Tunturibacter gelidoferens: one gene and its partner. The protein of the gene in region 1 interacts with the protein of each later gene in a pairwise test. Links are inferred from orthologs where the notes say so. Each region holds a gene or a part of one and is shown on either strand. Other genes may lie near its edges. The genes, in order: kdsB and RBB81_RS02225.

Region 1 (14,563 bases):
GCGCCTGCGTGTGCTCTTGCTGCGTTCCTGCTGGAGCCGAGTTCACCAGAGACGGTGATTGGGATCTTTCCGTCGGATCATGTGGTGAAGAACGGGGCGAGATTTGCGGAGGTGATTCGGGCTGGGATTGCGCTTGCTGCGAGTGGGGAGAAGATTGTCGTTCTCGGAGTTCCTCCTTCGCGAGCAGAGACAGGTTATGGCTACATCGAGCTGGGTGAGGTTGTAGATCCTTCGAAGGTGCCTCATTCCGGAGTTGCGGTTCGGCGCGTAAAGCGGTTTACGGAGAAGCCAAACGCTGAGGTCGCGGAGCAGTTTGTTGCCTCTGGAAACTACGCCTGGAATGGCGGAATCTTCCTCTGGAGTGCGCGAACTCTGGCGAATGCGATTCGCGAGCACTGTCCTGCGATGGCTCCGTTGCTGGAGAAGATTGCTGTCGCTTATCGAACCTCGAAGGAGGAGTTCGATCGCGTCTTCGCAGAGGTTTATCCGCTGTGCGACAACATCAGTATCGATTACGCGGTATTGGAACCGCGCTCGGCGAAGGGTGAAGAAGGCGCTGAGATCTACAGTCTTCCTGGCGACTTCGAGTGGAACGATCTGGGCTGCTGGTCTGCGCTGCATGAGCATGCGGCTGGTTGTCCGCCGGAGAGCGTTTCGGTGGCGAATGTGTTCGAGGGCGAAGATCCGCTTTGCATCTCCATCGACTCGAGCGGGAACTACATTCATGCTCCGGGGAAGGTGATCGCTCTGGTTGGCGTTACGAATCTGGTTGTGGTTCAGACGAAGGATGCTTTGTTGATTACAACTCGTGAACGCTCGCAGGATGTGGGCAAAGTCGTCGCTCAACTGAAGAGTGCTGGTCGAGAAGACCTGATCTAAAGACTTGTCAACTTATCGTTATCTGCGGTCGTTTGCATTAATTCATTCAGGAAAATCGAACAAAATATGGCAGAGACAGTAGTCAAGTTTGGCACGGACGGCTGGCGGGGCATTATTGCGGATGACTTTACTTACGCGAACGTTCGGGTGGCGGCGTCTGCGATTGCGAATTACGTTTTAGCGCAGGAGAATGCAGCGGCCGGGGTGTGTCTGGCTTACGACACGCGCTTCGGTTCACACTCCTTCGCGAAGGTTGTGGCCGAAGTGCTTGCTGGTGCGGGCATTCCGGTGGCGATGGCCGCGGAGATTACGCCGACCCCTGCACTTTCCTACGCGGTGCGCGAGCGTAAGGCTGCTGGCGGCGTGATGATCACCTCGAGCCATAATCCGGCCGAGTGGAATGGTGTGAAGTACAAGGCCAGTTATGGCGGTTCGGGTAAGCCTTCGATCATGTCTGCGATCGAGAGCTATCTGGACAAGCCGCTGGTGAAGGCCGCGAAGCCTGCGCCGATTGAGACGGTCGACTTCAACACAGACTACGTCGCTGCTATCGCGCGCTTTGTCGATCTTGATGCGATTCGAGCCTCCGGATATAAGTTTTTGATCGATTGCATGTACGGCGCGGGCCGCGGAGTGGTTGCGGGAATCTTTACGAAGGCTGGTGTTCCTTTTGTCGAGATTCGCGACGAGATCAATCCGGCGTTTCCGGGGATCAATCCTGAGCCGATTCTGCCGCACATCAAGGCTTCGCAGATTGCTGTGGTTGCGGAGAAGTGCGATGCGGGTCTGATTACGGATGGCGATGCGGACCGGATCGGTGCGGTGGATGAGCACGGCAACGTGGTCGATGCGCACAAGATCTTCGCGGTGATCCTGAAGTGGCTGCTGGAGCGGAAGAAGTGGCCGGGCGATGTGACGCGCGCGTTCAACACGACGAAGATGCTGGACCGGATCTGCGCGAAGTATGGGCGGCGGCTGCATGAGCACGGGATCGGGTTCAAGTATGTGTGCGACCTGATGCTCGAGCAGGAGATTCTGATTGGTGGGGAGGAGTCGGGTGGCATTGGCATCAGCCGGCATCTGCCGGAGCGGGACGGAATGCTGAACTCGCTTCTGCTGGCCAATGTGATGGCGGATGAGAAGAAGACGCTTGGCCAGCTCGTTGCTGCGTTGCAGGAGGAGTTCGGCGAACACCAGTATGGGCGCATCGATATGCACATCGATGAGGAGCTGAAGCAGTCTGCGATTGCAAGGGCGAAGGCTTTGAAGGACTCGGCGGGGACAGTGGACTTTGCGGGGCTGAGGGTGCTTCGGGTCGAGACGCTGGATGGGATCAAGTTCTTTCTAAAGAATCCTGACTGTACCGGTAAGCCTAACGCGGCGGAGACATGGTTGCTGCTCCGGGCCTCGGGGACGGAACCCCTGCTGCGGGTGTACTGCGAGAGTTGCTCGGTGGAGTCGGTGGAGCGTGTGCTCGCGGCGGCGGAGACGTTTGTTCTGCAGGGGCGACCTGCTTGAGTGAGATGGTTTCTGTGAAGGCGAAGGGCATCCTGTTCGATATGGATGGGGTGCTGGTGAGCTCGATTGGGTCGGTGGTGCGCTGCTGGCGGCAGTGGGCAGAGCACTATGAAGTTCCGAACGCGGAGATCTTTGAAGTGCCGCATGGGATGCGGGCGATCGAGATTGTGAAAGCGTTGCGCCCGGATATCGATGCGGAGGAGGGGCTCCGGTACATCGAGGATCTGGAGATGAATGATGTGGCGGACCTGGTGGTGCTCCCGGGAGTGAAGGCTCTGCTGGAGAGTCTGCCGGTGGAGCGGTGGGCGATTGTGACTTCGGCGACAAGGAGGCTGCTGTTGAGCCGGCTGAAGGCGGCGGGGCTGCCGATCCCGGAGCGGATTATCAGTGCCGATATGGTGGAGCGGGGTAAGCCAGACCCGGAGCCGTACCGACGTGGGGCGGAGCTGCTGGGACTGAGGCCGGAGGAGTGCCTGGTGGTGGAAGATGCGCCTTCGGGTGTGGGCGCCGGGTTGGCCGCTGGGTCTCGCGTGCTGGGCGTAGTGGGGACGCACTCCGCCAAGGAGTTGGAGGGAGCGCAGTGGCTTGTTGGGACGCTTGAGGGCGTGGCGGTGACGGTGGGCGCAGAGGGGTTGGAGCTTCGATTCGATCCTCTGATCTGAGTCCGGTAGATTTCGTGTCAAGGACTGATGGGTTCTCGTGATCGACACTGCGGACTCCTCTCTGGCTGGAGGCGGGTACCCCTCCCCCCATTACCCTGCTTAAGTTGCGTTGTATGAGTTACTTAGAAAATAGCCTCGTCGTAAATTCTTCATTGCGAAAGGCTTATAGCTAAATTCGTCCAGTCAAAGGAGTTACGGGAGATCTTCTGTCTGTAGACACAAAAAAGCCCCGGGTTGCCGGGGCTCTTCCTAGTCTGAATCAAGTATAGCGGATTGGATGGAACTCATACGCCACATGTATGTGGCTGACTGTGAAAGGCTTACCGCTTTTCGGGGCTTGACAAGATTTTTTGCGTCTACCAGTGGATGATGGGGCTGAAGATGTAGTGGGTTTCGAGAAACGATGCCAGGGGGAAGAGGAGGAGCATGAGGGCGGTGGCCCAGTAAAAGAGCTGCAGGGGGAGGGTGGCGGAGAGGGATGGGTGGGGGTAGGGTTCGGCTTCGCGGAAGATAAAGGCGCCGACGAGGGAGATGCCGGCCGAGAGGGCGAGGAGGAGGACTGAGTCCATGACGCGGTCGTGGAGGGCCTGATGGGGCTGAAGGAGGAGTTGGGGGTCTTCGAGGGTGAAGAAGACGGTGTGGAAGACGGTAAGGAGGGAGAGAAGGCAGAGGAAGAGAGCTACGGGTTTAGCGAGTTCGAGCAACATGCTCCGGCTCCCTTGGTGGGGATTAGTTTACTGCTTTCGTTGAGGCTGCGGAGAGTGGGATGTTGTTGGTTGTTTATGGATGCGTGGTGAAACAGGCAACCGGCGAGCGACCTCAAGCCGAGATCAACAGCGAGGAATTAGCTAACGCAGCAAATCAGGGTTTTGCTTGGTAGGTATTCCCTGAAAATATGCGCAGGATGATGAAGTTTTCAGAGTCCTTCTTTTTCCCGCCAATGCCCGCGATCCAAGTTAGCCTTACGTTGTCCCCTGAGAAGTTGGCCTCAAGCATCAACAGTCGGGTTTTTGCAGTTGTGCCGATTATTTGATAGGCCCCAGAAGTGATCCTGACATACGACATCCACACTCCTCCCGTCAGGCAATAGAAGCGTCATGAATATATCTGTCAGGGAACCTTGCACGGCGTGGGGTGTTTGGTAGATCACACCAGCCGAAGGAGCGGGAGTGAAGCCGGGGACGTACTGGGTGTACGATTTTTCCCCAATGCTGTGTTCGATCACCTTCACATTCATCTTCTCAGCGGATGCGGAGATTTCTAGCAAGCAGAAGAAAAGCGCCGCGATGATCTTCATCGCTGGAAGGCTAGCATCTACCTTTTCCTGTTGTAAGTAACACGAAAGGCTAACGGTACACACCTAACGGTGCGGAACGACAAGAAGGAGGCTGGGTCGGCTGATCGTAAAGGACTACGGCCAGGGCTGCAACGGCAAAGGCAAAGGCAAAAGGCAATTGCAAAGGCAACTGCAACTGCAAAGGCGAAATACAGGGATCCTTCGACTGCGTGACTCACAAAGTGCCGTGAGTCACTTCGCTCAGGATGAAGGCGTTGCGGGTGAGTGGTGCTGTGGAATTTTACTGGAGTGACGGCTTGAGCATTGCGAGTCTAGTGATTGTTGCGTGTGAAGGGGGAGCCGCAGATCCCCTTCGGGGATGACAACCAAAAGACGACAGCAACGGCAACGGCAAAGACAACGGCAACTGCAAAGGCGAAATACGGGGATCCTTCGACTGCGTGACTCACAAAGTGCCGTGAGTCACTTCGCTCAGGATGACGGTGTTATGGGAGGACGTTGTTATGGGATGGCGGTGTTATGGATGACGAATGTTGGGGGTGGTGGTGTCGGGGGTGGGTGGTGGTGTTGACGGAACAGAAGCGTGAGGAGTGAAGAGAACGTGAGATAGCTATCGGATAAGAGCGAATTGATTATTGGCGCAGGAGTAGGGACTCTACGCGTTGCAGGTCTTCTTCGGTGTCTACTCCGATGGTGTCGAACTCGGTGGGCTCGACGTGGATGGGAATGTTGTTTTCGAGGAAGCGGAGTTGCTCGAGGCGTTCGGTTTGTTCGAGGAGGCTGGGGGGGAGGGTGGGGAAGCGTTCGAGGGTGGCCTTGCGGTAGGCGTAGAGGCCTATATGCTTCCAGTATTGGAGAGCGGAGCCGTCGCTGGGCTGTCCAATTTCTGCTTGTCTCTCACTTGCTTGTCCGTCGCGGGCCTGTGCGTCGCGGTCGTAGGGGATGGTGGCGCGGGAGAAGTAGAGGGCGCGGCCGTCGGCGGCGGTGACTACCTTTACGGCGTTGGGGTTGGTGATGTTTTCGGGCGTGCAGAGGACTTTGAGGGTGGAGACTTCGACGTGATGCTGAGTGAAGGGGCGGAGGAGGGCGGTGAGGTGCTGGGGCTTGAGGAGGGGTTCGTCGCCCTGGATGTTGACGTAGATGTCGGCGTGGTGGTGGCGGGCGACGGCGTGGACGCGGTCGGTGCCACTGGGGAGGTCGGGCGAGGTGAGTTGGACGGGCCATTGGTGGCGGTGACAGAGGTCGGCGACCTCGTCGGAGTCGGTTGCGATGAGGACGCGGTCGAGCTGGGGGCAGGCGCTTGCGGCGTCGTAGACCCAGGCGAGCATGGGCCGGCCGGCGATGTTGCGGAGGACCTTGCGGGGGAGGCGGGTGGAGGCCAGACGGGCGGGAATTACGCCGAGGATGCTCGACTTTCCATCGCTGCCGGTCGGCTTCTCGCCTTGGCTGGCCCGCTGATGGCTGTCCGTGGCTGGCTTTTCGCTGTGGCCGGAATCAAGTATGATTGGAGATGGCTGTGCCGTGGCGATCGTTCTCTCTGACTACAGAGGAGTTTTGTGCCGGCATGCCTTATACACATTGGCGGTGTAGCTCAGATGGTTAGAGCGACGGACTCATAACCCGTAGGTCGGCAGTTCGATTCTGCCCACCGCCACCAAAGTGTTATAGCGACTGCTGGCGCACTCTCTATGGATCGAGAGTATCATTTTGTCTATATTGTTTTGCCTGCGGGATCGTTTCGCCTGCGGGTGCGTCTAACCGGTATTGCGCCGGGAACACCCCTTGGAGTCGCTCCGAACTATGCCTAAGATCTCGAAGATACTGTTGCTTGCTGTGTCGGTTGTTCTGGTTGTCACCGTGTTTTTAGGGGTGAACTCAAACCCTGTGAGCGCTGCGAGCGAGCCGCAGGATGGTGCTTATCGCCAGATCAATGTGTATAGCGAAGTGCTGCGGCATATCCAGACGGATTATGTGGAAGAGCCGAATATCAACGCGGTGACCAATGGCGCGTTGCGTGGGCTGCTGGAGTCGCTGGATGCGGACTCGAGCTATCTGACGCCGGAAGACTATAAGGCGTTCAAGGCGGATAAGGGCGGCAAGGCGCAGGTGGGGATCAATGTTTCGAAGCGGTTTGGGTATGCGACCGTAGTTTCGGTGGTGCCGGGGAGCCCGGCGGATAAGGCGAATCTGTCTGACGGCGACATCATTGAGGCGATCGGGCCGCAGGATACCCGGGATATCTCGCTGGCGATGATTCAGTTGCTGTTGGAGGGGGCTCCGGGGAGTGAGCTAACGGTTTCGGTGGTGCGGCCGCGGAAGGCTGCGCCGGACAAGATCGTGATGACGCGGGTTTCGACGCCGCCGCCGCCGGTTGCGGAGACGATGTATGAGAACTCGTCGATTCTTTATCTGAAACCGGGTGTGCTGGACCATGATCATGTGCAGCAGATCGAGGCGAAGTTGAAGGCGATGCAGAAGGTGGGGAATAAGAAGATTCTGCTTGATCTGCGTGACGTTGCGGCGGGCGATATGCCTGAGGCGACTCGGCTGGCAAATTTTTTCCTGAAAGACGGCACGATTGCGATGCTGGAGGGGCAGAAGGTTGCCAAGCAGACGTTTACGGCGGATGCGTCGAAGGCGATCAATACGACTGCTCCGGTGGTGGTGCTGGTGAATCGTGGAACGGCTGGGCCGGCGGAGCTAGTGGCTGCGGCGCTGCTGGATAATAAGCGGGCGGATCTGGTTGGCGAAAAGACGTTTGGTGAGGGCGCTCAGCAGAAGACGTTCGAGCTGCCGGATGGTGCGGCGTTGATTCTGTCGATTGCGAAGTATGAGTCGCCTTCGGGGAAGAAGCTGCAGGATGATGGCGTTACGCCTGGAGTGCTGGTGGCTTCGACTGCCGAGGATGCGGTAGCGGAGGAAGACACGACGACTCCCGCGGAGAAGACGCAGCAGCCTCTGCAGAAGCCTGCAGTGACGGTGGATGAACAACTGACGAAGGCGCTGGACCTGTTAAAGAGCAAGGCTGCTTAGGCTGATTGTTTCGGGCGTGTGATTGGCCCTTTCGTGGGAGAGAAACGCCTCCTCTGCCGTGCTATCGTGAGACTTCGTGCAGAGCTTACACAGCCCCGAAAAAAGGCCGCCAACGCCTGATGACGAGATGCCCGATTGGCAACGTGCGCTTCGGCGCGCCACGCTGAACGGGCCTGACTATCCGAGTCGCCGTATTGCGAGGCGGGTTACGTTCTATGCGCTGCTGGGGCTGTCGGCCGTCTTTGGGGCGCTTTGCGGGCTGATGCTGGTTTACTCCATCGATCTACCGCAGATGGATGACCTGGCGCGATATCGTCCGAACACTACGACAGAGCTGCTGGATGTGCATGGGAAGCCGTTTGGCTCGTTTGCGCTGGAGCGGCGGGTGGTGCTGCCTTATTCCGAGTTTCCGACGGTTCTGAAACAGGCGATCATTTCAATTGAAGACAAGAGCTTTGAGAGCAACTGGGGAGTGAACCTGGTGCGGGCTGTGGGGGCCGCGTATCGGGATCTGCACTCGAATGGGAGAGCACAGGGGGCATCGACGTTGACGATGCAGCTGGCGCGTAACTTGTTTCTCTCGTCGGAGAAGACGTATGGCCGCAAGCTGCAGGAGGTGTTCCTGTCGGTTCAGATTGAGCGGCGATTTACGAAACAGCAGATCTTCGAGCTATATGCGAACCAGATCTATCTGGGGCATGGGACGTATGGGTTTGAGGCCGGGTCGGAGTATTTCTTCAATAAGAACGTGCATGATCTGACGTTGCCGGAGGCTGCGCTGCTGGCGGCGTTGCCGAAGGGGCCTGAGGCTTATTCGCCGATCAAGTTTCCCGATCGCGCGTTGAAGCGCAGAAATCTTGTACTGAGCGAGATGCTTGCGGACGGCAAGATCACGAAGAAGCAGGAAGAGGCCGCTGAAGCAGCGCCGCTTGGGCTGCATCTGGAGCCGCCTGCGAACAGCGTCGCACCTTATTTTGTGGAAGAGGTGCGAAAGCAACTGGAGAAGCAGTTTGGTGTGGAAGAGGTTCATGGCGCGGGTCTGAAGGTTTATACGACGCTCGATCTCGATCTGCAGCAGGTGGCGAATAAGGCGATTCTGGATGGTACGGCAACATATGAGCGGCGGCGTGGCTGGAAGGGAAGGCTGCCGAACGTTGTACTGGACGGAGCAGATATTGAGAGCTATCGTCATCCGGATTGGGTGCAGCCGATTGATATTGGAAGCTATGTCCACGGGGTGGTCACGGCGGTCTCTGCGAAGAGAGTTACGGTGAAGGTAGGTGCGCGGCTGGTTGTGCTTACCCCTCAGGACTGGAGATGGACGCAAAACACCGATGGCGACAGCTTTCTGCGTACAGGGGATGTCGTGTACGTAAAAGTACAGGGCTTCGCGGGAGATGGAACGCTGAACGCTTCGCTGGAGCAGGATTCTGGAGCGCAGGCCTCGATGATGGCGGTGGATAACTCTACCGGTGAGGTATTGGCGATGGTGGGGGGCCGGGACTTTGGGTTGTCGCAGTTCAATCGCGCGACGCAGGCGCAGAGGCAGGTGGGCTCGTCCTTCAAGCCGTATGTCTACACGACGGCGATTGAGGGTGGCGCCAAACCTACGGACTTCATTGTTGATGGGCCTACGACCTTTCCTACGCCGAATGGCCCTTATACGCCGCACAACTACGAGGGAGACTACAAGGGGACGATGTCGCTGCTGAACGCGTTCGCCGAGTCGAGGAATATCCCGGCGTTGAAGCTGGCGGACCGGTACGGAATCCGCAAGGTGATTGACACGGCGCATCGGTTTGGAGTGACCAGCAACATTCCCGTGTTTCTGCCGGTGGCGATTGGTTCGGCGGATATTACGCTGGCCGAGCAGGTGAGCGCCTATAGCGTCTTTCCGAACGACGGCATTCGGATTGAGCCGCGCTACATTCGCAAGGTGACGCAGGCGGACGGGCTACCGCTGGATGCGGCTCCGTCGCAGGTTTCAGAGGTGATTTCGGTTGATACGGCGCGGACGATGATGCAGTTTCTGCAGGCGGTGGTTCGATATGGGACTGGCGCTTCCGCTTCGCAGTTGAAGCATCCTCTGGGCGGTAAGACAGGGACCACGAACGACTTCACGGACGCCTGGTTCATTGGGTTTTCGCCGTCGATTACGTGTGGGACGTGGATTGGATTTGATGATCGCGAGTCGCTGGGTGAAAAAGAGACCGGGGCGAGAGCGGCGTTGCCGATGTGGATGGATTTTATGAAGGCTGCGATTGCGACCAAGCCGGATGAGGCATTCCCCACGTCGGGCGCGCCGAAGAAGAAGTTGGATGTCCCCACGGGTGGTCCGAATGCAGCTAAACCTGTACAGCCGCTGGTGCCGAAGCAGGACCAGAGTCTGGAAGCGCCGAGCTTAGAGAGGTCGAAGCCTGCCGCTCCAGCTTCCGCTGCGCCGGTACCTGCTGAGGAGAAGCCGAAGATGCCTGAAGCATCTCGTCCTGCGCCGCAGCTGGTTGCGGTTCCGGTAAAACCAACGGTGATGGCCGCGAAGTCTAAGGACGAGCGGAGTGGAGTTTCGAACCCACCGCCCGACATATATTGAAGTAGCGTTTTGCCTTGGTGACGTCGCGGCCGATCTGTTCCTTGAGCGCTTCGGGATTTGGCCAGCGCATCTCTGCGCGAAGACGACGCAGAAACGTCAGGGTAAGCGGCGTGGATTCGTTCAGATCGATGGGGTGGAAGTTGAGCAGGTGGGTTTCTACAGTGAAGGAGTCGGCTCCGAAGGTTGGGCGATTGCCTACGTTCGTCACTCCGTCAAAAGTCTCGCTTGAGGTTCCGGTGCCGACGGTCAACTCCGTGATGTAGACGCCGTTTGCGGGAAGCAGCTCGGTGTAGGGGGCGAGGTTAATGGTGGGGACGGTGTAGCGGGTGCCGTAGCCGCGGCCCGAGGCGGGCGTGCTGCAGACCGCGAAGCTGCGGCCGAGCAGGGCGCGAACGTGAGTGACGTCGCCTTCGGCGATCATCTGGCGGATGCGGCTTGAAGAGATAGTCTCTCCGCGCAGATGACGCGGCGCGTAGACACGCACGCTGAAGCCGAGTTCGCGGCCGAGTGCTTCGAGGCTTTCGACGCCGGCCTCGGCCTGATAGCCGAAGCGGAAGTTTTCTCCCTCGTGGAGCTGGGTGACGTGCAGGGCGTCTTTGAGCACTTCGGTGGCAAAGGCGCGGGCGGTCATATGCGAGAGTTCTGTGGTGAAGGGAAGTACGAGAACGGCGTCGATGCCAGTGGCTGCGAGCAGCTCGAGCTTTTGCGGGAGCGGCGTGATGAGCGGCTGGCTGGATTCGGGGCGGATGACTCGTGCAGGGTGTGGATCGAAGGTGATGGCTATGGAACGAATGTTTTCTGCGCGTGCCTGCCCTACGACCTCGGCGATGACCCACTGGTGGCCGCGATGGACGCCGTCGAAGTTGCCGATGGTGGCGATCGATGGGCCGAAGTCGGCGGGAATGTCTGCGAGAGAGTTGAAGATGATCATGGCTTCGCTTCGTTCCTTGATTCTCCGAGAAGAGCCGGTACGCGAGAGGTCGGCGCACCGATAAGTCCGTGATGCTCGGGAAGGTTGTAAAGAACGGCGTAGTCTTCCCGAGAGTGGGACCCCGCCCATACATAGTGTTTCTGGTTGTAGCTTCGAGATACGACCAATGAGTAGACTGCTTTAGATTCAGGATGGACGATGAAGACCGAGAACGGGTCGTAGGTGGTGGCATAAGGTTTTGTGGAACCGTTGAAGCCGTCCCCACCCATAACCTGAGAGAGAGTCTCTTTGCCGACTATAAGACCAGTACCGTCGGGAGTCGATTGAAATGAAGTGACATCCAAGTAGTCGCGTTCAAGTACTTTGTAAGGATCGCCCGAGGTTGAAAATCCAATTACAAGTAATGCGGCGGCGTCGCTCGCTCCGGCATCGCTGATGAAAAATAGAAGGGTACGCGAGTCCGAAGCTGTGCCATATTTGCCAACAAGGAAATAGCGAGAAGGATGAAGTTTCAGGCCCGGGATATCGATCCAATACCCGAGCGCCCGACGCTCGTTAGGATTTGCTGGAATACGAGCTATAGAGTTTCTCGCGGTGAAATCAAAGTGCTTGCCTTCGGAATCTACCTGAAAGGAACGAAACGAGGAGTTACCTCCTGGTTTGGATTGAAACGTAAACGAGATTAGCTTGTTGGTTTCGGGCAAGCTGAAGTTGACGGACTCGCCAGCGGCGACTTGATACGAGGCTATGACGAGAATCAGGAACTTCCACGCGATACTCATGCGGCGGTCTCCGGTGCGATCTCGAAGGTGATCTTGAGGCCGTCGTAGGCCAGACGAACGTGGGGTGGGAGCTCGGCTTCGGTGGTGGCGTGGTCGAGGTCGTGGCTCATGTGGGTGAAGTAGGCTCGTCGCGGTTTCAGTTGATCTACGATGGCTACGGATTTATCGAGGTGCGAGTGGCTGGGATGTGGGTCGCGGCGGAGGGCGTCGAGGATGAGTACGTCGAGATTCTGGAGGAGCGGGATGCTCTCGGCGGGGATGTCGCTCATGTCGGTGAGGTAGGCTGCGTTGCCGAAGCGGTAGCCGGTGATCTCCTCGCGGCCGTGCGTGACCGGGACTCTGCGAAAGCATGCTCCGAAGAGATCGACTCCCGATCCGGGTGTTGGGTCGATGCGATGGATCTCGACCTGGGCGCTGGTGGGGTAGCGATCTTCTTTGCGGAAGGTGTACTCGAAGATGCGCTCGAGGCTGCTTGCGGTGGCGTCGTCGGCGTAGATGGGCATGTCGCCTTTGACGCGGAAGCTGAGGGGGCGCAGGTCGTCGAAGCCGAGGACGTGATCGGCGTGACCGTGGGTGTAGAGTACGGCGTCGACGTGACGGATGTTTTCGCGGATGGCTTGCGCGTGGAAGTCGGGGCCGGTGTCGACGAGGACGGTGTGGTTGTTGTAGTCGAGGCGGATGGAGGGGCGGGTTCGGCGATTGCGCGGGTCTCCGTGTGGCGAGACGGCGGAAGTGCAGACGGCGCAGTCGCAGCCGAGGGTCGGCACCCCCATGGAGGTGCCGGTGCCGAGGAAGGTGAGGGTCGCCTCCATCGTTAGCGGACGATGCTGGGGCCTGCGGGGCCTGGACGGCCTGCGCCGCCTGGTGCCTTGGCTGCTGCGGACCGTGCGAGTGCCTGGGTGACTTCAAGAAACGCCATGCGCAGTTCGAACAGTGCGCTTTCAAGGAGGCGGGTCTCTTCGGGGGAGAGATTGCCCTTGGTCTTGTCTTCGAGGACCTGGAGCATGTCGATGCTCTGGCGCGCTCCGAGGATGTCGACCTGGGGCTGCTGGCCCTCCTGCGTGGTGCCGCCGAGCTGCATGATGGAGGTCATGTAGACGGACTGGACGAGCTGATCGAAGCTCATGGCGGGCGGGTGGTCCATGCCGGGGTTGGCCGAGCGAATCGCGGTGTCTAGGCGATCAGCGGTCATCTCGTAGGCGCGCTTTGCCTGTTCGGTCTGCTCGGCGGTCAGGGCTGGCGGAAGTTCCGGCTCTTTGGGTGTCTCCGGCGCGGTGGGCGGGGGTGGCGTTGCAGCTGATGGTTCGGCTGGCCTTGACTCGCGCTCTTCTCTTTCAGGAGAAGGGTCGGCGTCGGGGCGTGGTTCGCCGTCTATGGTGAACTTGCGGCGGTCGGTTACAACGAAGGGCTTGTTCTGTTCAGGCATGATCACACTCTTTCAGGAGGTTCAGATGCAACCGGTGGCGCGGAGGCTGCAGGCTGCGAAAAGGGAAGCGATACCGGCGTGGCGACACCGCCGGGGTACGCGATTGGGAGGCCGCGGTCTAAAGCCTCGCGACGGATGTAGCCGAATGCGAGGTTGGTGGTGGGGACTTCGCCGGGCAGAGGAATGGCAGCGACGCTGGTGAGTTCGCCGATTTGCTTGCCGTCCGCTTCGAGGGCTGTGCCGGCGGCGGGGAGGTCGCCTGCGAGACGGAAGCCGCTGAAGGTGCGATTGACGTTGCCTCGGGAACGGATCCGCTCGACGATCTCCTGGCCGAGATAGCAGCCTTTGGCGAAGTGCAGGGCGCGCGTCTGGGCAGTCTCCTGCGGGAGTTCGCGGTCGCGGATATCGGTTCCGATCTGCGGAGTTCCTTCGAGCACGCGAAGCCATTCGAGGCTTTGATCTTCGCAGAGCGGTGTGCCGAGATTCTGAAGGGTGCCGGAGAGCTTTGCGGTTGTCGCTTCATCGGCCCACAATTCATACCGCGGTACCAGAGGACTGTAGGCGTGAAGGATGTCCACTTCAGAGTCGTTCCAGGTGAGTGAGCGCATCGCAAGGGCTGCGAGATTATCGGTTGTCAGACCGATTTGCTGTAGGAGCGAGGCTGCTTTGGGACCAGCGATTAACAGACCCGATCGCGTGCTGCTGATGTCTGCGAGTTCGACGTCGTCCATGATGATGAACCGGTCGAGGAGCGCGATTAAGCCTGCGACCTGAGGCGAGGTTGTCTCCATGAGGAGATCGTCTGGGCGGGCGAAGATGGTGGCGTCGCCCTGGATGCGGCCTTGAACGCTGAGGAAGAAGTTATAGTTGCCCTCGCCGGCAGTCAGGTGCTGGATGGAGTTGGTGACCATTCCGTTCAACCAACGGACGCGGTCTTCTCCGGTGACTCGGATCCAGCCGGTATTGTGCAAAGGGGATAGGCCGGTGTTCTGGAGGAGCGCCGTAAGCCGCGAGGCGGGGGTCGAAGTTGATGAGATCGAGATGTCGGATTGTGTTGGTGAACTCATGACGAAATGATGCGAGAAACTTGCGTACACTTGATTATAGCGGTGGATCGAGAGGGTTATGTTGCTGGGAAGGCTTTGGGCCGGGAGCGAGGGTTCGACGAAGATGATTGCGGCGTTTGCGCTGTGGTCGACAAGTTTTGCATACGCAGCGCAGACGGCGACCCAAAGTGTTCCTCAGCCAGCTTCGCCTGCCGCGAGTCAGCAGCCAATGACGAAGCAGCAGGCGAAGGAGCTTTTTCGTTCTGTGGATGAGATTCTGAACTTCGTGAGCAGCGACACCAAGTTGCCGATTGAGCATACCGTGAAGCGCAAACTAATCTCGCGCGATCAGGTCAATCGCTATCTCAAGGAAAAGTTCGACGAGGATGAAGGCGCTAA
Region 2 (14,537 bases), 4.8 Mb from region 1 along the record:
ATCAGCACACCAGCCATCAGAAACCGCACGCTCCCCAGCACAAACGGCGGCAGCACCTCCACCCCATACCGCATCGCCAGGTACGTCGATCCCCAGAAGAGATAGACGCACGCGAAACACAGCAGAATCTTCGTTCGGTTGGGCGCTGAAGTTGCCGAGTTGACGGGCATTCTTCAATGGTATCGCGCCTTTGCCTCGGGTCCCCGAGCCTGTATTCAGAGCCCGCCCGGTGCTACGATAAGGAGATGGTGCTTCGTCGTGCGGCCTCATTGCTCATCTTTCTTGTCTGTGTCTCGGCACTCTCCCAAGCTCCCGACCAGTCCTCCGCTCAGTCCAATCCCAACTTGCCGCGAAGCTTCCACGACCAGGATCTGAACATCACCTACTTCTATCCCGGCCGTTTCGTCCCCGACCCCGCAAGCGTCGCCGAAAGGACCCCGGCTCAAGCATCTTCTAGCTCTACCACCACCGCGACGCCCAAGTGCGCCCGCTCCACCTTCTTTGCCAACTCGGTCACCTCAGCCGACACCGCATCCTTCGTCCTCTCCACCATCGACAACACCTGCCCCAACGTCCTCCGCGGTGCCACCACGCTCGGCCCCTTTATCCGCGAACAGATCATCCGCCAGCTCAAGCAGTACGGCGAACCCACCGTCACTCAGGAAGCCACCCGCTACACCATCGACGGCCATCCCGCAGCCATCGTCCTGGCCTCGGTCCCCATGCCAGCCGCCGCCGGCAAGATCCCCCAGACCACCTACGCCGCCAAGGCCTGCTTCCTCGGCAATATTCCCGTCAAGGCGAAGAAGAAGTCCGACCCAGCCGACCCCACGCGCCACGTCCTCTGCTTCGACTACACCACCCTGCACAGTGATCTCTACCATCTCCTGTTCGCCTTCAGCCTGCAGTTCGACAACGACACCCCTCAGCCCATGGTCCCCGGCAGCGTCATCCGCTAGTCTTCAACAAGACGAAGCCCAGACTTTATTCCTCCCGCAACAGGATCAAAGGATCGGTCCCCAGCGCACGCCTGGCCGGAACGCATCCAGCCAGCAGACCAAGGAAGAGCATCGTCAACAAGACTCCGCCCAACACGATCGGATCCCACGGCGTAGCCTGAGACACGATAAAAGCAATCACCTTACCCGCCGCCAGTCCGAACAACAGTCCCACAGCCGAGCCGAACGCCAGCAGCCTGAACGTACGCCCCAGTGCCGCATGCAACAGCTCTTTCTTTTGCGCCCCTAAGGCAATGCGAATCCCGAACTCCCGCAGCCGCTTGCTCACCGAATACGAAGCCATGCCGAAGATCCCAACTACTGACAGCATCGCGCCCATCACCCCCAGCACACCGAGCGAAATCGTCGCCATCCGTGGTCCGAACAGAAACGCGTCCAGGGCCTTATAGCGCGTCTGGATATAAACCGGCAGTCCGGCATCCATATTCCGCAACGTGTCTCTGATAGCCTGTGCCAGCTGCTCCGGATCGCGGCTCGACCTCACCACGAGATACGCCGAGTTGGATGGCGATTGCAGAATGGGAAGAAACATCACCGGCTGCGGATCTTCCGTGAGGCTTCCATATTTGCCATCCTCTGCAATGCCCACAACCTGAAGACGCGCTCCATCGGGCAGCTTGAAGTACGCGCCCATAGTCTTTGCCTCGGAGCCGAAGATCTTCCGCGCGAACTGTCGATTCACTACGGCGACGCGCGGTTTGTCTCTGTTCTCCTGCCAGGTGAAGGCTCTTCCCGACACCAGCGCTGTACCTGCCGCCTGAAAGTATTCAGGCGAGACCTTGAACATCAGCGCATCTGACGCAGCATTCGCAGGCCGAAGATCCGTCGTACTGTCGGCGAAGACATTCGAGTCCGGTTGCGCATCCCCCAACGGCACCTGATCGGCCAGGCCCACGGACTCAACGCCAGGAATCGCCGCCAACGCATCAATCATGCGTTTTTGCATGGGCGGCACTTTGTCGCCTCGATAGCCCGCCATATTTAAGTCTGTCTCAACCAGCATCGTGTTCTGCAGCTCGAAGCCGAAGTTGTTGTGCAGCGAATGCGCCAATCCGCGCACGGCGACGATCGAAGAAGTGACAAGAACGGCACAGATTGCAATCTGCACCACAAGCAGCAGATCGCGGAAACTCATCCGCAAGCCAAACCTGCCGCGCTTCGTCTCGACGCTGCCACCCTTCACCGCCTCATACGGATCGGTGCGAAGAACCTGCCCCACCGGCACTGCGCCGAACAGTAATCCACTGGCCAACGCCAGAAACAAAGCAACCGCATACACCTTTACATCCGGATTTACGGACATATGAAGCGGCCACCGGGAGATTGGCTGCCACACGCTCAACGCCCTCAACAACACCACGCTGCCTGCAAGTCCAACTGCCCCGCCCACCAGCGAAATCAGTACAGCCTCTGCAAAGAGCCCACGCAGAATCCGTTTGCGGCTCGACCCAAGCGCAAGCCGCAGAGCGATCTCACGCGATCGATCAGCAGCGCGCGCGGCAAACAGGCTGCCGAGGTTGGCACACGCAGCCAGCAGGATCAATCCCGCCAACAACATCAGTGCCGTCATAAACGTCCGCACAGGCCGGCCAATGTAATCCCCATAAAGACCCGGACGCGCTAGTTTAAAACTCATCTTGTGATCGTCTTTGGGATAAGCCTTCTCAAGAGAAGCTCCCACCGAGTTCAGATCCGCAATCGCCTGTGCCGGAGTTACTCCCGCCTTCAGGTGTCCCAACGTCATAAAGACCCAGCGATCGCCCCGGTTGTTTAGGTCGTTCTCATCGAACTGCGCGTGATTCACAATCGGCACAAAAAAATCCGGATTGAAGAACATCAGGGTGCCATGAAACTCAGGCGGCCCCACCCCGATGATGGTGTAGGGAAATTTGTTCAGCCGGACGACGCGACCGATGACGCCGGGATCGCCCTGAAAGTGGCTGTGCCAGAAGTCATAAGTCAGCACAATGTAGGGTGCGCTGTTCGGTCCGTGCTCATCGGAGCCATGAAAGAACCGGCCCAGGTACGGTTTAAGTCCAAGAGCATCGAAGTAATTTCCGGTGGCCTCATCGACCCAGGCGCGTGAGGGATCGTTGCCCGTATCCAGCGCCGCCTGCTCGACGTTGTAAGCCACCAGACTCTCAAAGCTGTGGTTGCGGTCCCGCAGATCGAGATAGTCCGGATAAGACTCGGCCATGTCGTTGCTGGACAGACGCCACAACCCATAAAGACTCTCCGACTGGGGAACGTTCAACGGCCGCAGGATGAACGCGTTCAAAACAGCAAACACCACCGCATTCGCCCCGATCGCAAACGCCAGCGTCAAGATCGCAACAACCGCAAAACCAGGTTTCTTGGCCATCCTGCGCATCGCGAAACGAATATCCTGAAGCAGTCCCGCGCCGAATTGGCCGCCAAGCGCCTCGCGGCTCTCTTCTTTCAGTCGTTGATAGCCACCAAATTCAATGCGCGCACGCCTCTCTGCCTCTGCGCGCGGAAGACCACCACGCTCAAGATCATCGGCACGATGCTGAATGTGCGAGCGAAGCTCCTCGTCGATCTCACGATCAATCTCAGCACGATGAAACAGCGTCGAAACAAAGGAGCGTAGAGAGGCGAAGGGTCTCATATTTCCTCCGGTTGCGTAGCAAGTGCGCTGGCGATCGCGGTAGCCAGACGGTTCCAGCTGTCCGTCTCTTCCTGCAGGCGCTTACGGCCCACTGCAGTCAACTCGTAAAACTTGGCCCTGCGATTGTTCTCGGAAGTTCCCCAGTCCGCCTTCAGCAGACCCTGCCGCAGCAGACGAAACAACCCCGGATACAAAGCGCCTTGCTCAATCAGTAGCGCGCCGCCCGAGATCTGCTCAATGCGCAGAAGCACGCCATAGCCATGCAACGGCCCAAGCGAGACCGCGCGAAGAATCAGCAAATCAAGTGTGCCGGGAAGAAGTTGGGCCTGGGTGGTCAAGTGTCCCCCTAAGATGATTAGGAGGCTAGACCCACTTCCCTAAGCTGTCAAGGAGAGTTTTTGTCCTGCCGGACGAGCCTCCTGCGCGGAGCGCGGTTACTTCGTGACGGGTATACCGGTCTTGGCAGCGCCAGCAGCATAGGGTATCCCGCTGGTCGGCATCATCATCTTCCCTCCGACGAACGGGAGGACCACGCGAAGCTCTAAAAAGGCGTGCGAACGCCCGCCTCCCGCGTAGGGAGCCCGTCCAGCAGGACACCGGTGTTCGAGTGTCACCACGATAAGGTATACTCACCGCCAAAGGCAGACTTCCCAATGAAATCGCTGTTCAACACAGCCCGGATCAATCGCAGCGCAGCTTTCCAGTGCCGCTCCAAGCGCCACCAGATGCCGCGTCGCCATCTCCGCGTCCTGCCCAGCCTCACACGACCTAGTCTCTTCGCCGGCGACTAAGTTCGAACACCCCAACAGCCGGCGAAGTCCTCGCCACCAGCGCAAACCGTTCTCTCTGCAACCACAGAGCGCCGCCGTCCCTCATCTGGAACGGATACGAGCACGAACGGAAAGACCAAACGCACCGCTGCCCCAAGGAGAGATTCGCATGACAACCCTCACTGAAAAGACCCTCGAAGACCTGAAGCAAAACTCCGCCCAGAGCGTCACCCCCGCCGCCGGCGAAGCCATCCGTTCCAAGCACTACGCCGAGTTCGGCCCCAAGCTCAAGACAGCTCTCCCTGGCCCCAATGCCAAAAAAATCGTCGCCGCCGACGACCGTCTCATCTCCCCCAGCTACACCCGCAGCTACCCCATGGTGGCCAAATCCGGTCGTGGCATCCGCGTCACCGACGTTGACGGTAACGAGTTCATCGACTTCGCCGCCGGCATCGCCGTCAACTCCACCGGCCACTGCCACCCCGAAGTAGTAAAGGCGATTCAGGATCAGGCCGCCGAGCTCATCCACATGTCCGGCACCGACTTCTACTACGAAAACATGACCACCTTCGCCGAGCGCCTCTCCGCCATCGCGCCCATGCCCGGTCCGCACAAGTTCTACTACGGCAACTCCGGTGCCGAAGCCGTCGAGTGCGCCATGAAGCTCGCACGCTACCACACCGGCCGCCAGAACATCATCAGCTTCTTCGGCGGCTTCCACGGCCGCACCATGGGCGCACTCTCGCTCACTGGCTCCAAGCCGCAGCAGAAGCGGCGCTTCGCACCCTTCGTCCCCGGCGTCCATCACGTCCGCTACCCCTACGCCTATCGCGGTTGTAGCGGCGGTCCGCAGGAAGAAGAAGCCTTCGCCCTCGGCTGTGCCCGCTACATCGAAGAGAAGCTCTTCAAAACCATCCTCCCGCCCGAAGAGGTCGCAGCCATCATCCTCGAGCCCATCCAGGGCGAAGGCGGTTACGTCGTAGCGCCCGACAACTTCCTCCAGGAGATCCGCCGCATCTGCGACCGCCACGGCATCCTCCTCATCGCCGACGAGGTCCAGTCCGGCGCCGCAAGAACAGGGAAGTGGTGGGCCATCGAGCACTCCGGTGTTCAACCCGACATCGTCTGCATCGCCAAAGGTATCGCCAGCGGAATGCCGCTAGGCATCTGCATGGCAAAGGCCGACGTCATGGACTGGGTCTCCGGGTCTCACGCCAGCACCTTCGGCGGCAATCCCATCTGCATCGCCGCCGCTCTCGCCACCATGGACATCCTGGAGCGCGAAGGCCTCCAGAACGCCGTCACCGTCGGCGAAAAGATGCTCGACCGCCTCCGTCCATGGGTTGCCAAACACCCCACGGTCGGCGACGTTCGTGGCCGCGGCCTCATGATCGGCGTAGAACTCGTCAAAGACAAGCAGTCTCGCACCCCCGTAGGCCCCATGCGCGACAAGGTCGTAGACCTGGCCTTCGAGCGCGGCCTCTTGATCCTGGGCTGCGGTGAAACCACGATCCGCCTCTGCCCCCCGCTCATCGTCAACAAGCAGGAGGCTGAGGTCGCTCTCGACATCCTGGAAGAGTGCATCGCTCTCGCTGCCAAAGCCTGAGTCCTGCCGGACGGGCTCGCTACGCGGGAGGCGGTCACTTCGTGACGCGTCTACCGGTCTTGACAACGCGAGAGCATAGATCCTCCCGTTGGTCGGAATCAAAATGCCGACCAACGGGAGGCCCCGCGCCCCTAACCCACCCGGACAAGGGTATACAAGTCACGAAGTGACCGCGCCGCGCGCAGCGGGCCCGTCCGGCAGGACAGTGCTCTTACGAGCGCACTCCATACCGCTTCGCCGCATGCTTATGCGAGAGGTTCGGTCCCAACGCCACACGAGCAGCATTGAACTTCTCCCAATCCGCAACATCAGGCAGTGCCGGAATCGTAACCAGCTCGCCGCTATCAAACGCAGCCAGAGAAGCGTCCACCATCTCCTCCGAGCTCATCACGATCTCTGACGGCAGATTCTGATGCCCGCCAATCCCCGCGCGGTCCCAGAACTCCGACGCCGTAGCACCCGGCAGCACTGCCTGCACCTGAATACCTTTGCCTCCCACCTCTTTATGCAGCGACTGCGTAAGATTCAGCACATAAGCCTTCGTCCCGCTGTACACGCCATTCAGTAGCTCCGGAGCCACCGCCACAACCGAAGAGATGTTGATGATCGCGCCCTTGCCTCTCGCCAGAAACCCTGGCACCACCGCATAGGTCAGCCGAGTCAACGCCGTCACGTTCAACTCAATCATGTTCTCCAGCTCATCGATCTTCGAGTCCACCAGCGAAGTCGTCCCGCCAAATCCCGCATTGTTCACCAACGTCGTAATCGATTGATCCGAGCGTAGCCGCTCCTCGACTTTGCGCAAATCCGCCTTATTCGTAAGGTCTGCCGCGAGAACATCAACCGAACGGCGAGTCGCCGAAGTCAGCGAAGCCGCCAACTCCTTCAGCTTCTCGCCATTGCGAGCCACCAGGATCAGGTCATAGCCGCGGCGCGCCAGCCGATCCGCATAAACTGCACCGATTCCCGTTGATGCGCCGGTGATAAGAGCCTTGCCAAGAGTAGTGCCTTTAGAAGAAGTAGCTGAGGTAGTCATAAAGTCTCCGTCCCTGCGAAAGTGTGAACCAGAAACTGATTCGCTTACTTAGAGTAGACCGGTTGGTTAGTAGATTCAAAAAAAGACTCCCTCCTGCAAAGAAAGTCTTTCTTTCTCGTCCTAACTCTCCTAATCCTGTCCGGACACGCCACTGCGCGCTTCGACCAGCTCCCGACGTCCAGGTAGGTCGGCACGCTCGGCAACCTTGAGCAGCTCGTTGAAGTACCTCTTCGCCCCCTGTTGATCGCCGCTGCTCTTCGCCGCCTCAGCCGCCCCATACAGGGACCAGAAGCGATTCGGCTCCCTCTTGAGTGTCGATTCAAACTCCACAAGCGCTTCAACGGGTCGCTTCGACTCCAGCAGCAGCTCTGCCAGCAGCTCGCGTGCCGGAGCGAGTGGCCCTGGCGTAACCACACTCTTTTCGGTCGCGTCCTCCATCTCGGCAGCTCTGCGCATTCCGGCCAATGCGTCCTCGGATTGTCCCTGCGAAGACGCCAGCCATGCAACAACTTCCAATCGCTGAATCTCCACCTGATTCGCCCAGAAGCTCTCTTTCATCGTGTTCAGCCGGTCGCGACACTGCGCCAGAGCATCGATTGCAGCACGTGCAGCCGCAGTGTCCTTCAAATGCGCAGCCCCCAGGCCTCGGGCAAAGTAGGTCATGGCCTCGGTGTAAGGAAGCGGACTTGGCAGCGGCTGGAGCTTTGCAGCGTTCACCCAGTCCCGCCGTTCCAGATCGTATCGAGCAGGGATCGCCGCCCTCGCAAAGTAGGCCGCCGTTGCCCCGCCCGCTCCACCAATCTGCATCTTCGGATCGAAGCGCGAAAAAATCTGATCAGCCGACTCCACCACACGCCTCGATGCATTGTCCTGGGCCGTCTGCAGATAGGCGTACTCCAGATAATCGCTCGCATGCAACTCGTCCGCCGGCTGTCCTGCGTTGCGTGCAGCAGCCGCAGAGGCAACATTAGCGTCAATCGAAGCCTGCCAGTCTCCCACTCGCGTAAACGTATGCGAGGGCATATGCAGCGCGTGAGGAGTTGAAGGCGCAATCTCGCTATAGTGCTGCGCCGCTCCAGCCGCCCGTGCAGCCAGCGGTGGAACGTCATACGTGTGGATGATGTAGTGCGCCAGCCCAGGATGATCGGGATACTGAACGTACAGGCGATCCAGTATCTCGCCGGCCTTCAGTTGCCGGGCATAAGTCTTATCAGTCGGATCCGCGGCGGAGGATACAGCCAGCGCATAGAAGATGGCCGCCTCAATGTCCTCAGGATTAGCAGCGCTGACAGCAGCCATCGCGCTCTCATACGCCAGTTTGCGAGAGCGCTGATCGACAGTCGCTGTGTCGGTATAGAGACGCGCCACAGCCTCAAGATAGGCACGCTCACGTTCCGTCTTAGGATGCAATCCTCGCCCCTGTTCGACCGCCTTCAGACCCGCATCAAGCTGAGCCTGCGACTTGAGGCCCGTAGCGAAGGGATTGCCCCAGTCGCTCAATGCGATACCCCAGTAAGCCATCGAACACGACGGATCGCTACCAAGAATCGCATGGAACGCTTCAATCGCACTCGCAAACTGAAACGAATGCATCAGCGCCACCGCCCGATTGAACTGCGGCTGCACTGCGCTGCTGCATGACGTGCTGAAGATCACCGTCCCCAACTTCTCGGAGGTGCCGTAATGGCCTACCTGCGCGAAGTCCACCGCCGACAGCATGGCAAGAGCCACAATAAACAAGGTGAAGCGAGTTTGCATCCCAGTTCGCATCGTAGTCACTATCGCCGAAACATAGTCAGCGCGCGATCGACTCGATCATAGCCCACACTTACCGCGGAACGTTACCGTGGGCAGCCCAGGGCATCTTCCTCACCAGACTCAAGCGCAGGTCAGCCTACTTCTTCAGCAACACATCAAACGCAAAGTGAAGAAAGTTCTCAAGCGGCCTGTCGCTCTTCTCCGCCTTCATTCGTATCAACGACCCCTCATAGCTGTTCAACAGAAACCCCGCCAAAGCGTCCGGATCCGTAGCCTTCGCCAGATCTCCCCGCTCCGCCGCCTCACGCAGCACATCGGCAACGCTCTTCTGCCAGACCGCAAAGACCCCCTTCAGTTCTGACCGCAACCGCGGGCTGTGGTCCGCAACCTCGAGGCTGAGATTCCCCACCAGGCATCCACTGATCTCTCCGCGTTGTCCAAACACCGAGATCAGCTCTTCAAAGTACCGCCGCAGCCGCTTCAACGGAGCAACCTTGCGATCTCCAAGTACCCGCTCCCATCGCTCCGCCTCGCCCTTTGCGTAAAGGTGAAACACCTCCACGGCAAACTCCTCCTTGCTCGGAAAGTAGTGGTAGAACGAGCCCTTGGGAACCTTCGCCAGATCAAGAACCTCCTTCACCCCGGTCGCGGTATAGCCGGTCGAGCGAAGTCGCTCCAGCCCCACCGCAAGCAGATGATCGCGAGTTGAGGGCGGTGCAGTGCCCATAGCTAATCAATAATAGACTGGTCGTCTAGCAGAGTCAACGAATGTTCGCAATATCAATTCCCGTTTACTAACCTGATCCATAGACACTGTCTAGACTGTCTTTTTTTCATCCGTTTTTAGACGAATTGCCGTGCTGACCACTAGGGAAGGCGATCTCCTCAGCGTCAATCACACGTCAGACGAGTTCAGCGCTACAGCTTGGCTCGGCCCATCGTTCGGGGCCTCGCGAATTAATTTCTAACTAAGTGTTCCGCAGAATTGACGGTCGGTATCTACGGTGCTATACCAATTACCGACCTTGGGCCACCGGCTTCTTAATTCACAGAGCGGGGTGTTTGCCATGTCCGTAGTACGCAGAATGCTTCTCGTTAACGCGGCGCTGAGCTTGTTGATCTTCTCGTCAGCTTCATCAGCTCAGTCGTTCAAGCCCATCGGCGGCCTGGACTGTAATGGCCATAGCAAAATTCAAAAACCACTCAGACCACAGGATACTTGCACTGACTTTCACGATGAATACGGCAAACGGGGCTACGACAACGGTTATTACATCGGGCATGACGAGCCGAGTGTCGGTTTCATCTCCACGGTTCCTCACTCCGGTAACAATGTGCAATGGGAGTTCACGTTGCCGCGTGAACGCCCCGTGCCGGCTACTCAGTCCTTCGAGAACTTCATCACGTTCTGGCTCTCCATGGCGCTCTGCGATCCTAATTCAGGTTTTGTGCGCGGGCCTTGCATCCCGGATAGCGACAAGAACAATCCCACCTCTGCTGGGTCTGCATTCCTCGAGATGCAGTTCTATCCCCCCGGCAATCCCCCCTTTATCACCCAGATCAGTTGTGACCTGACCCACTGGTGTGCGTCGCTGCACATCAACAGCCTCGAAACGATGGATAACGGAGATCTCAATCCCAATTGCACTGAGACTACGAACTTTGCGTTCATCCAGACCGATGGAATTCCTATCGGGCCGCCCGGTCCCAACACTATGACCAACGCGAGCTACATTCCAAACAGTCGCACCTTGCTGATGAACCAGGGCGACCGGCTGCGGGTCACCATCCTGGACGTACCCGGAGATGTCCTGGGAGGCGTGATGACGATGATCCAGGATCTCACCACGGGTCAGTCCGGGTTCATGGTAGCCAGCGCCCACAACGGCTACCAGACCACGAATCCGAACACCTGCGTCGGGACCAACTTCAGCTTCCACCCTGAGTTCGACACTGCGAAGTTTGGCAACTTTACTTCCTGGGCCGCACTGCAAGCCAATGTCAATTTTTCCATGGAACTCGGTCACTTCACCCCCGGCGCCCATGGCGACAACGATTCCGACGACGCGCCGTGCTTTCCAGGACCCACGGTCGCTGGCTGCTTAAACTTCGCCACAGGAGGGGACATCGATTTTGACGGTAGCTCCTACCTGTTCGACTGGCCAGATGGCACGCGCAACAACGCCACTTCGGTTGCAATCCAGTCTGTCAAAGGTGGCGGCATCGGCCCACTCAGTCCGTCTGACGATACTGGCAAATACGACCAGCCCTTTCCAATCATTCAGATCGAGACCGATGTCGCAGCCTCAGAAAGCACCTGCAAACCGAACGGAGTCGGCTGCGTCGTCCCGCCAGTGGGCGCACAGTTCTATCCCTTCTACGCGATAACAAAGAACGGAGGCAACGACGACCGCTACGATGACCGAGAAAACTGCACCTTGGTCTTCGGGAACTTCACAAACCCGGACTTCAATACTTTTGGCGGCGATGCGCAGTATGGCACCTCCAACTTGTATTGGTTCTTCGGTCAGAACACCAGTGGCCCGCGAACCAATCCATGCATCCCGCATCCGAAGGGCCAGGACGAACGATGAACGACGAACGCTGATTCCTTTGCTTAGTGAATCCTCTCAGCATGGAGCTCCATTCGAGACGTTTCGTGCGAATCGGACGGGGCTCCAATTGACAAGGCTTTGCGTTGCTGAGCGCCTCTCCGCTCTCGGAGCGATCTTCCAGGCAGGGCTCGTCCGCTCCGAGCTTCTCAACGTGTTCTATGGGCCTTCGCTTGGCGGGACGGCCTACATCAGATAACTGCGCGAAGGGCAACCGTCATGCCTGCACGTGCGGTCTTGAGAGCATCAGCGACCGTCTCACCGGCGGCGATCGTGTGTGCGAGTGCCGATCTCCTTCGTTTTCCCGGATGCTCGAAAGCGACGGTCTCTATCCCACCACCGAAGAGTGTGTGGCTCGCTTCCAGCCCATCGAGTGCGGCGTTCAACTCCGCGACAACGGCCTCGGCCTCATCGGCAACGACGATCACTTCCACACTGATTTTCTTGTATAGCATCGGAATACCTCTGCCTCCAATCTTATGCCTCCCGGTTCCAGGCAGACCGCAAGCGATTAGCTGCAGGACGACTTCCGGATTGCCGACTACACACCCGGAACCCAGAAGAAGCAACCAATATCGGGCTTCAATGCGTGCTAGGTCTCCTGATATCGCCAATTGAGTTTCGGAATGGGCGCTTCGGTGAAGACTGGCCGACTTTCATGAATGCGCAGAATGTCGATAGCAATCAGGTAGCGGATGTCCGGACCGGTCTCATTCTCGTGTCCCGGAAGAACGAGGCACCACTCGGCTCACCTCCGACGCGCTAGAGGAGCCTGCCTGAGTCCGACAGGCTCCTGGTGATCGCAGAGGAGTTTTGTATCCCTCATCGCTCATGCGGCAGTTCAGGGAAGAGCTTTTTTGCGTTAGCAGTTAGCACCGCCGGCACGGTGGCGCCACTAGCGAGTACAAGCGACGTAACAATCGCACGACCCTCTCGCGCCTTGTCCACATAGACAATGGAGAAGGTGGCGGTGCGGACCAGGGTTCCCGATGCGTAGACGCCGACGGTGAGTGTGCCGGTGCAGTCAGCGTTCACTGTGCCGGTCCCCTTGAGCGTGACGTTTGCTAGGTTACCGTCCGAGCTGCTCGTCGCCGTTCCCGACAGATCTCCCTTGGCGTCGAGGGTGTATCTCGCGACGGCGGCAAAGGGAACCGCGCCTGTTGCAGGGATGACCGTCCCCGTTTCGGTGTATGCCCACTCTCCTGCTACATCGGCTTTTGAGCAAGTCGTGTCACGCAAAGAGTCTCCCCCAACATTTGCCTCAGTTTGCGCTTGCACAAGTTGAGTGGATCCCATCCATAGCATGCCCGCTGCGGCCATTATGGCTACGATGTTGCGAATACGATTCGATCCAGTCATTGAGTCCCTCATTGATCTCTCCTTTAGTCAGCCGGCAACGCCGAAAACCCGTCGGTCTTCAGTCGCGTCCCCAGCAATCTGTAGGAAACTCTAGCCTTTCCACGGAGCCGGTTCCATGCATGGCGGGTCATTGGAAGGTCAAAAGAAAGTCAATCGTTAAGTGCTTTAGCCGGAGTAATTTCCTCGCGCTTCGTCCGGGGGACTAGACTGATGCGATGCCGACACAGCCGGACCGAGGAGGAAGGGCGCGAACTGTGAACGATACCTCCCATCCCTCTCAGCGAGTCCGCTTTGGAATCTTCGAAGTTGACCTTCGAACGGGAGAGCTGTGGAAGTCGGGGCGAAAGCTGAAACTGACGGGTCAGCCATTTTCCGTTTTGGCCATTCTGCTGGAGCGGCCGGGCGAAGTGATCAGCCGAGAGGAGTTGCAACGGCGGCTTTGGCCGGACACGTTCGTCGATGTCGACCACAACCTGAACACTGCGATCAACAAGATCCGCGAGACACTGGCCGATTCCGCGGAGAGGCCGCGTTTTGTTGAAACGCTATCCCGCCGTGGGTACCGATTCATCGCTGTTGTAGGAAGCGCTGACTTGGAGACGAAGACACAATCTGCTGATGCCAGTGTGCACTCCAGGAGCCGGATGAAGAACACTTCGCGCTCTCGGCCCGACGATGGCTTCTGGATTGCTGTGCTGCCATTGAAACTGAGCGACGCCGATGCTGACCTCGCTGATCGTGCCACCGCGCTGATCGAGGAGATCGTTACCGGGCTATCTCGTTTTTCCTATCTTCGCGTCATTTCGGTCAGCTCCACTTTGCAATACGCCGGCAAGTCGGTCGATGTGCGAGCGGCTGGCAGGGAGCTTGGAGCACGCTACGTCATCGAAGGCAGCCTTCGTCACGCAGGCGCGAGAGTGCGCGTCGCAGCGCAGTTGATCGATTGCAATTCAGGAGTTCATCTCTGGGCCGAAACGTATGATCGGCCCTTTTCCTCACAGACTGCGTATGATTTATTTGATGACGTCGTTCCGCAGATTGTGTCGACCATCGCAGATACGCATGGCGTTCTGACGCGCAGCATGAGTGAGGCACTCCGTACCATGGATCCGTCCAGGCTGAGCCCGTACGAAGCGGTGCTTCGCAGCTTCGCACATTTTCAGCGCGTCAGTGCCAAGGAACATGGTCCAGCGAGAGCGGCACTGGAACGCGCGGTCCAACAAGCGCCGAACTATCCTGATGCCTGGGCGATGTTGTCGCTCCTCTACAAGGAAGAGTTCACGCATAGATTCAATCTTCTTGCGGATCCCCTCGGCAGGGCTCTCGCGGCCGCGCAGCGTGCGGTGGAAGGAGCGCCTTCGAATCATCTCGCTTATCATGCGCTGGCGTCCGTCGAGTTCTTTCGCAAGGAGCTGGATTCCTTCCGAATTGCGACGGCGCGGGCTGTTGCTCTCAATCCGATGGATGGATTCACGCTTGCATACCTCGGGTTTTTAATTGCTTACGCGGGCGATTGGGAGCGTGGCGGCGACTTGTCAGCAAAGGCCCGAAGCTTGAACCCTCACCATCCTGGTTGGTATTGGTTTGTACCGTGCTTCGAAGCATATCGCAAAGGCGAATACAAAACGTCACTGGATTTTGCCCACAAGGTAAATATGCCTGGCTTCTGGCGCACTCAACTCGCTATCGCTGCGAGCTCCGGGCAACTCGGCCGAAAGGCGGCAGCGAACGAGGCCCTGCAGACTCTT

The links.
Region 2: the proteins of kdsB (region 1) and RBB81_RS02225 interact in binary tests that used the Escherichia coli proteins (3 or more experiments, as listed by UniProt). The link is inferred for Tunturibacter gelidoferens from one-to-one orthologs.

What each region holds. Positions count from the first base shown.
Region 1 is NZ_CP132938.1:5,241,557-5,256,119, reverse strand. The notes cover bases 3,876-6,643. They hold kdsB (3-deoxy-manno-octulosonate cytidylyltransferase), read right to left. Parts: upstream 5,763-6,643; coding sequence 4,989-5,762; downstream 3,876-4,988. Other genes in these bases: RBB81_RS22485 (S41 family peptidase), read left to right, coding at 6,157-6,643; RBB81_RS22500 (hypothetical protein), read right to left, coding at 4,048-4,356. Also shown: RBB81_RS22520 (mannose-1-phosphate guanylyltransferase), read left to right, coding at 1-879; RBB81_RS22515 (phosphoglucomutase/phosphomannomutase family protein), read left to right, coding at 946-2,397; RBB81_RS22510 (HAD-IA family hydrolase), read left to right, coding at 2,403-3,059; RBB81_RS22505 (hypothetical protein), read right to left, coding at 3,416-3,766; more of RBB81_RS22485, read left to right, coding at 6,644-7,389; RBB81_RS22480 (penicillin-binding protein 1A), read left to right, coding at 7,517-9,979; riboflavin biosynthesis protein RibF, read right to left, coding at 9,930-10,910; RBB81_RS22470 (hypothetical protein), read right to left, coding at 10,907-11,692; RBB81_RS22465 (MBL fold metallo-hydrolase), read right to left, coding at 11,689-12,504; RBB81_RS22460 (DUF1844 domain-containing protein), read right to left, coding at 12,507-13,118; RBB81_RS22455 (YgfZ/GcvT domain-containing protein), read right to left, coding at 13,121-14,185; RBB81_RS22450 (hypothetical protein), read left to right, coding at 14,244-14,563. UniProt on the Escherichia coli protein: Activates KDO (a required 8-carbon sugar) for incorporation into bacterial lipopolysaccharide in Gram-negative bacteria.
Region 2 is NZ_CP132938.1:395,486-410,022, reverse strand. Bases 7,751-10,492 are described here. They hold RBB81_RS02225 (TetR/AcrR family transcriptional regulator), read right to left. Parts: upstream 9,546-10,492; coding sequence 8,955-9,545; downstream 7,751-8,954. Other genes in these bases: RBB81_RS02220 (hypothetical protein), read left to right, coding at 9,904-10,492; RBB81_RS02230 (hypothetical protein), read right to left, coding at 7,751-8,830. In the rest of the region: RBB81_RS02260 (EamA family transporter), read right to left, coding at 1-170; RBB81_RS02255 (hypothetical protein), read left to right, coding at 246-959; RBB81_RS02250 (ABC transporter permease), read right to left, coding at 985-3,648; RBB81_RS02245 (PadR family transcriptional regulator), read right to left, coding at 3,645-3,986; RBB81_RS02240 (acetyl ornithine aminotransferase family protein), read left to right, coding at 4,588-6,024; RBB81_RS02235 (SDR family NAD(P)-dependent oxidoreductase), read right to left, coding at 6,236-7,060; more of RBB81_RS02230, read right to left, coding at 7,190-7,750; more of RBB81_RS02220, read left to right, coding at 10,493-11,412; RBB81_RS02215 (hypothetical protein), read right to left, coding at 11,622-11,885; RBB81_RS02210 (hypothetical protein), read right to left, coding at 12,253-12,669; RBB81_RS02205 (winged helix-turn-helix domain-containing protein), read left to right, coding at 13,044-14,537. UniProt on the Escherichia coli protein: Involved in response to both electrophiles and reactive chlorine species (RCS). Represses the transcription of the nemRA-gloA operon by binding to the NemR box.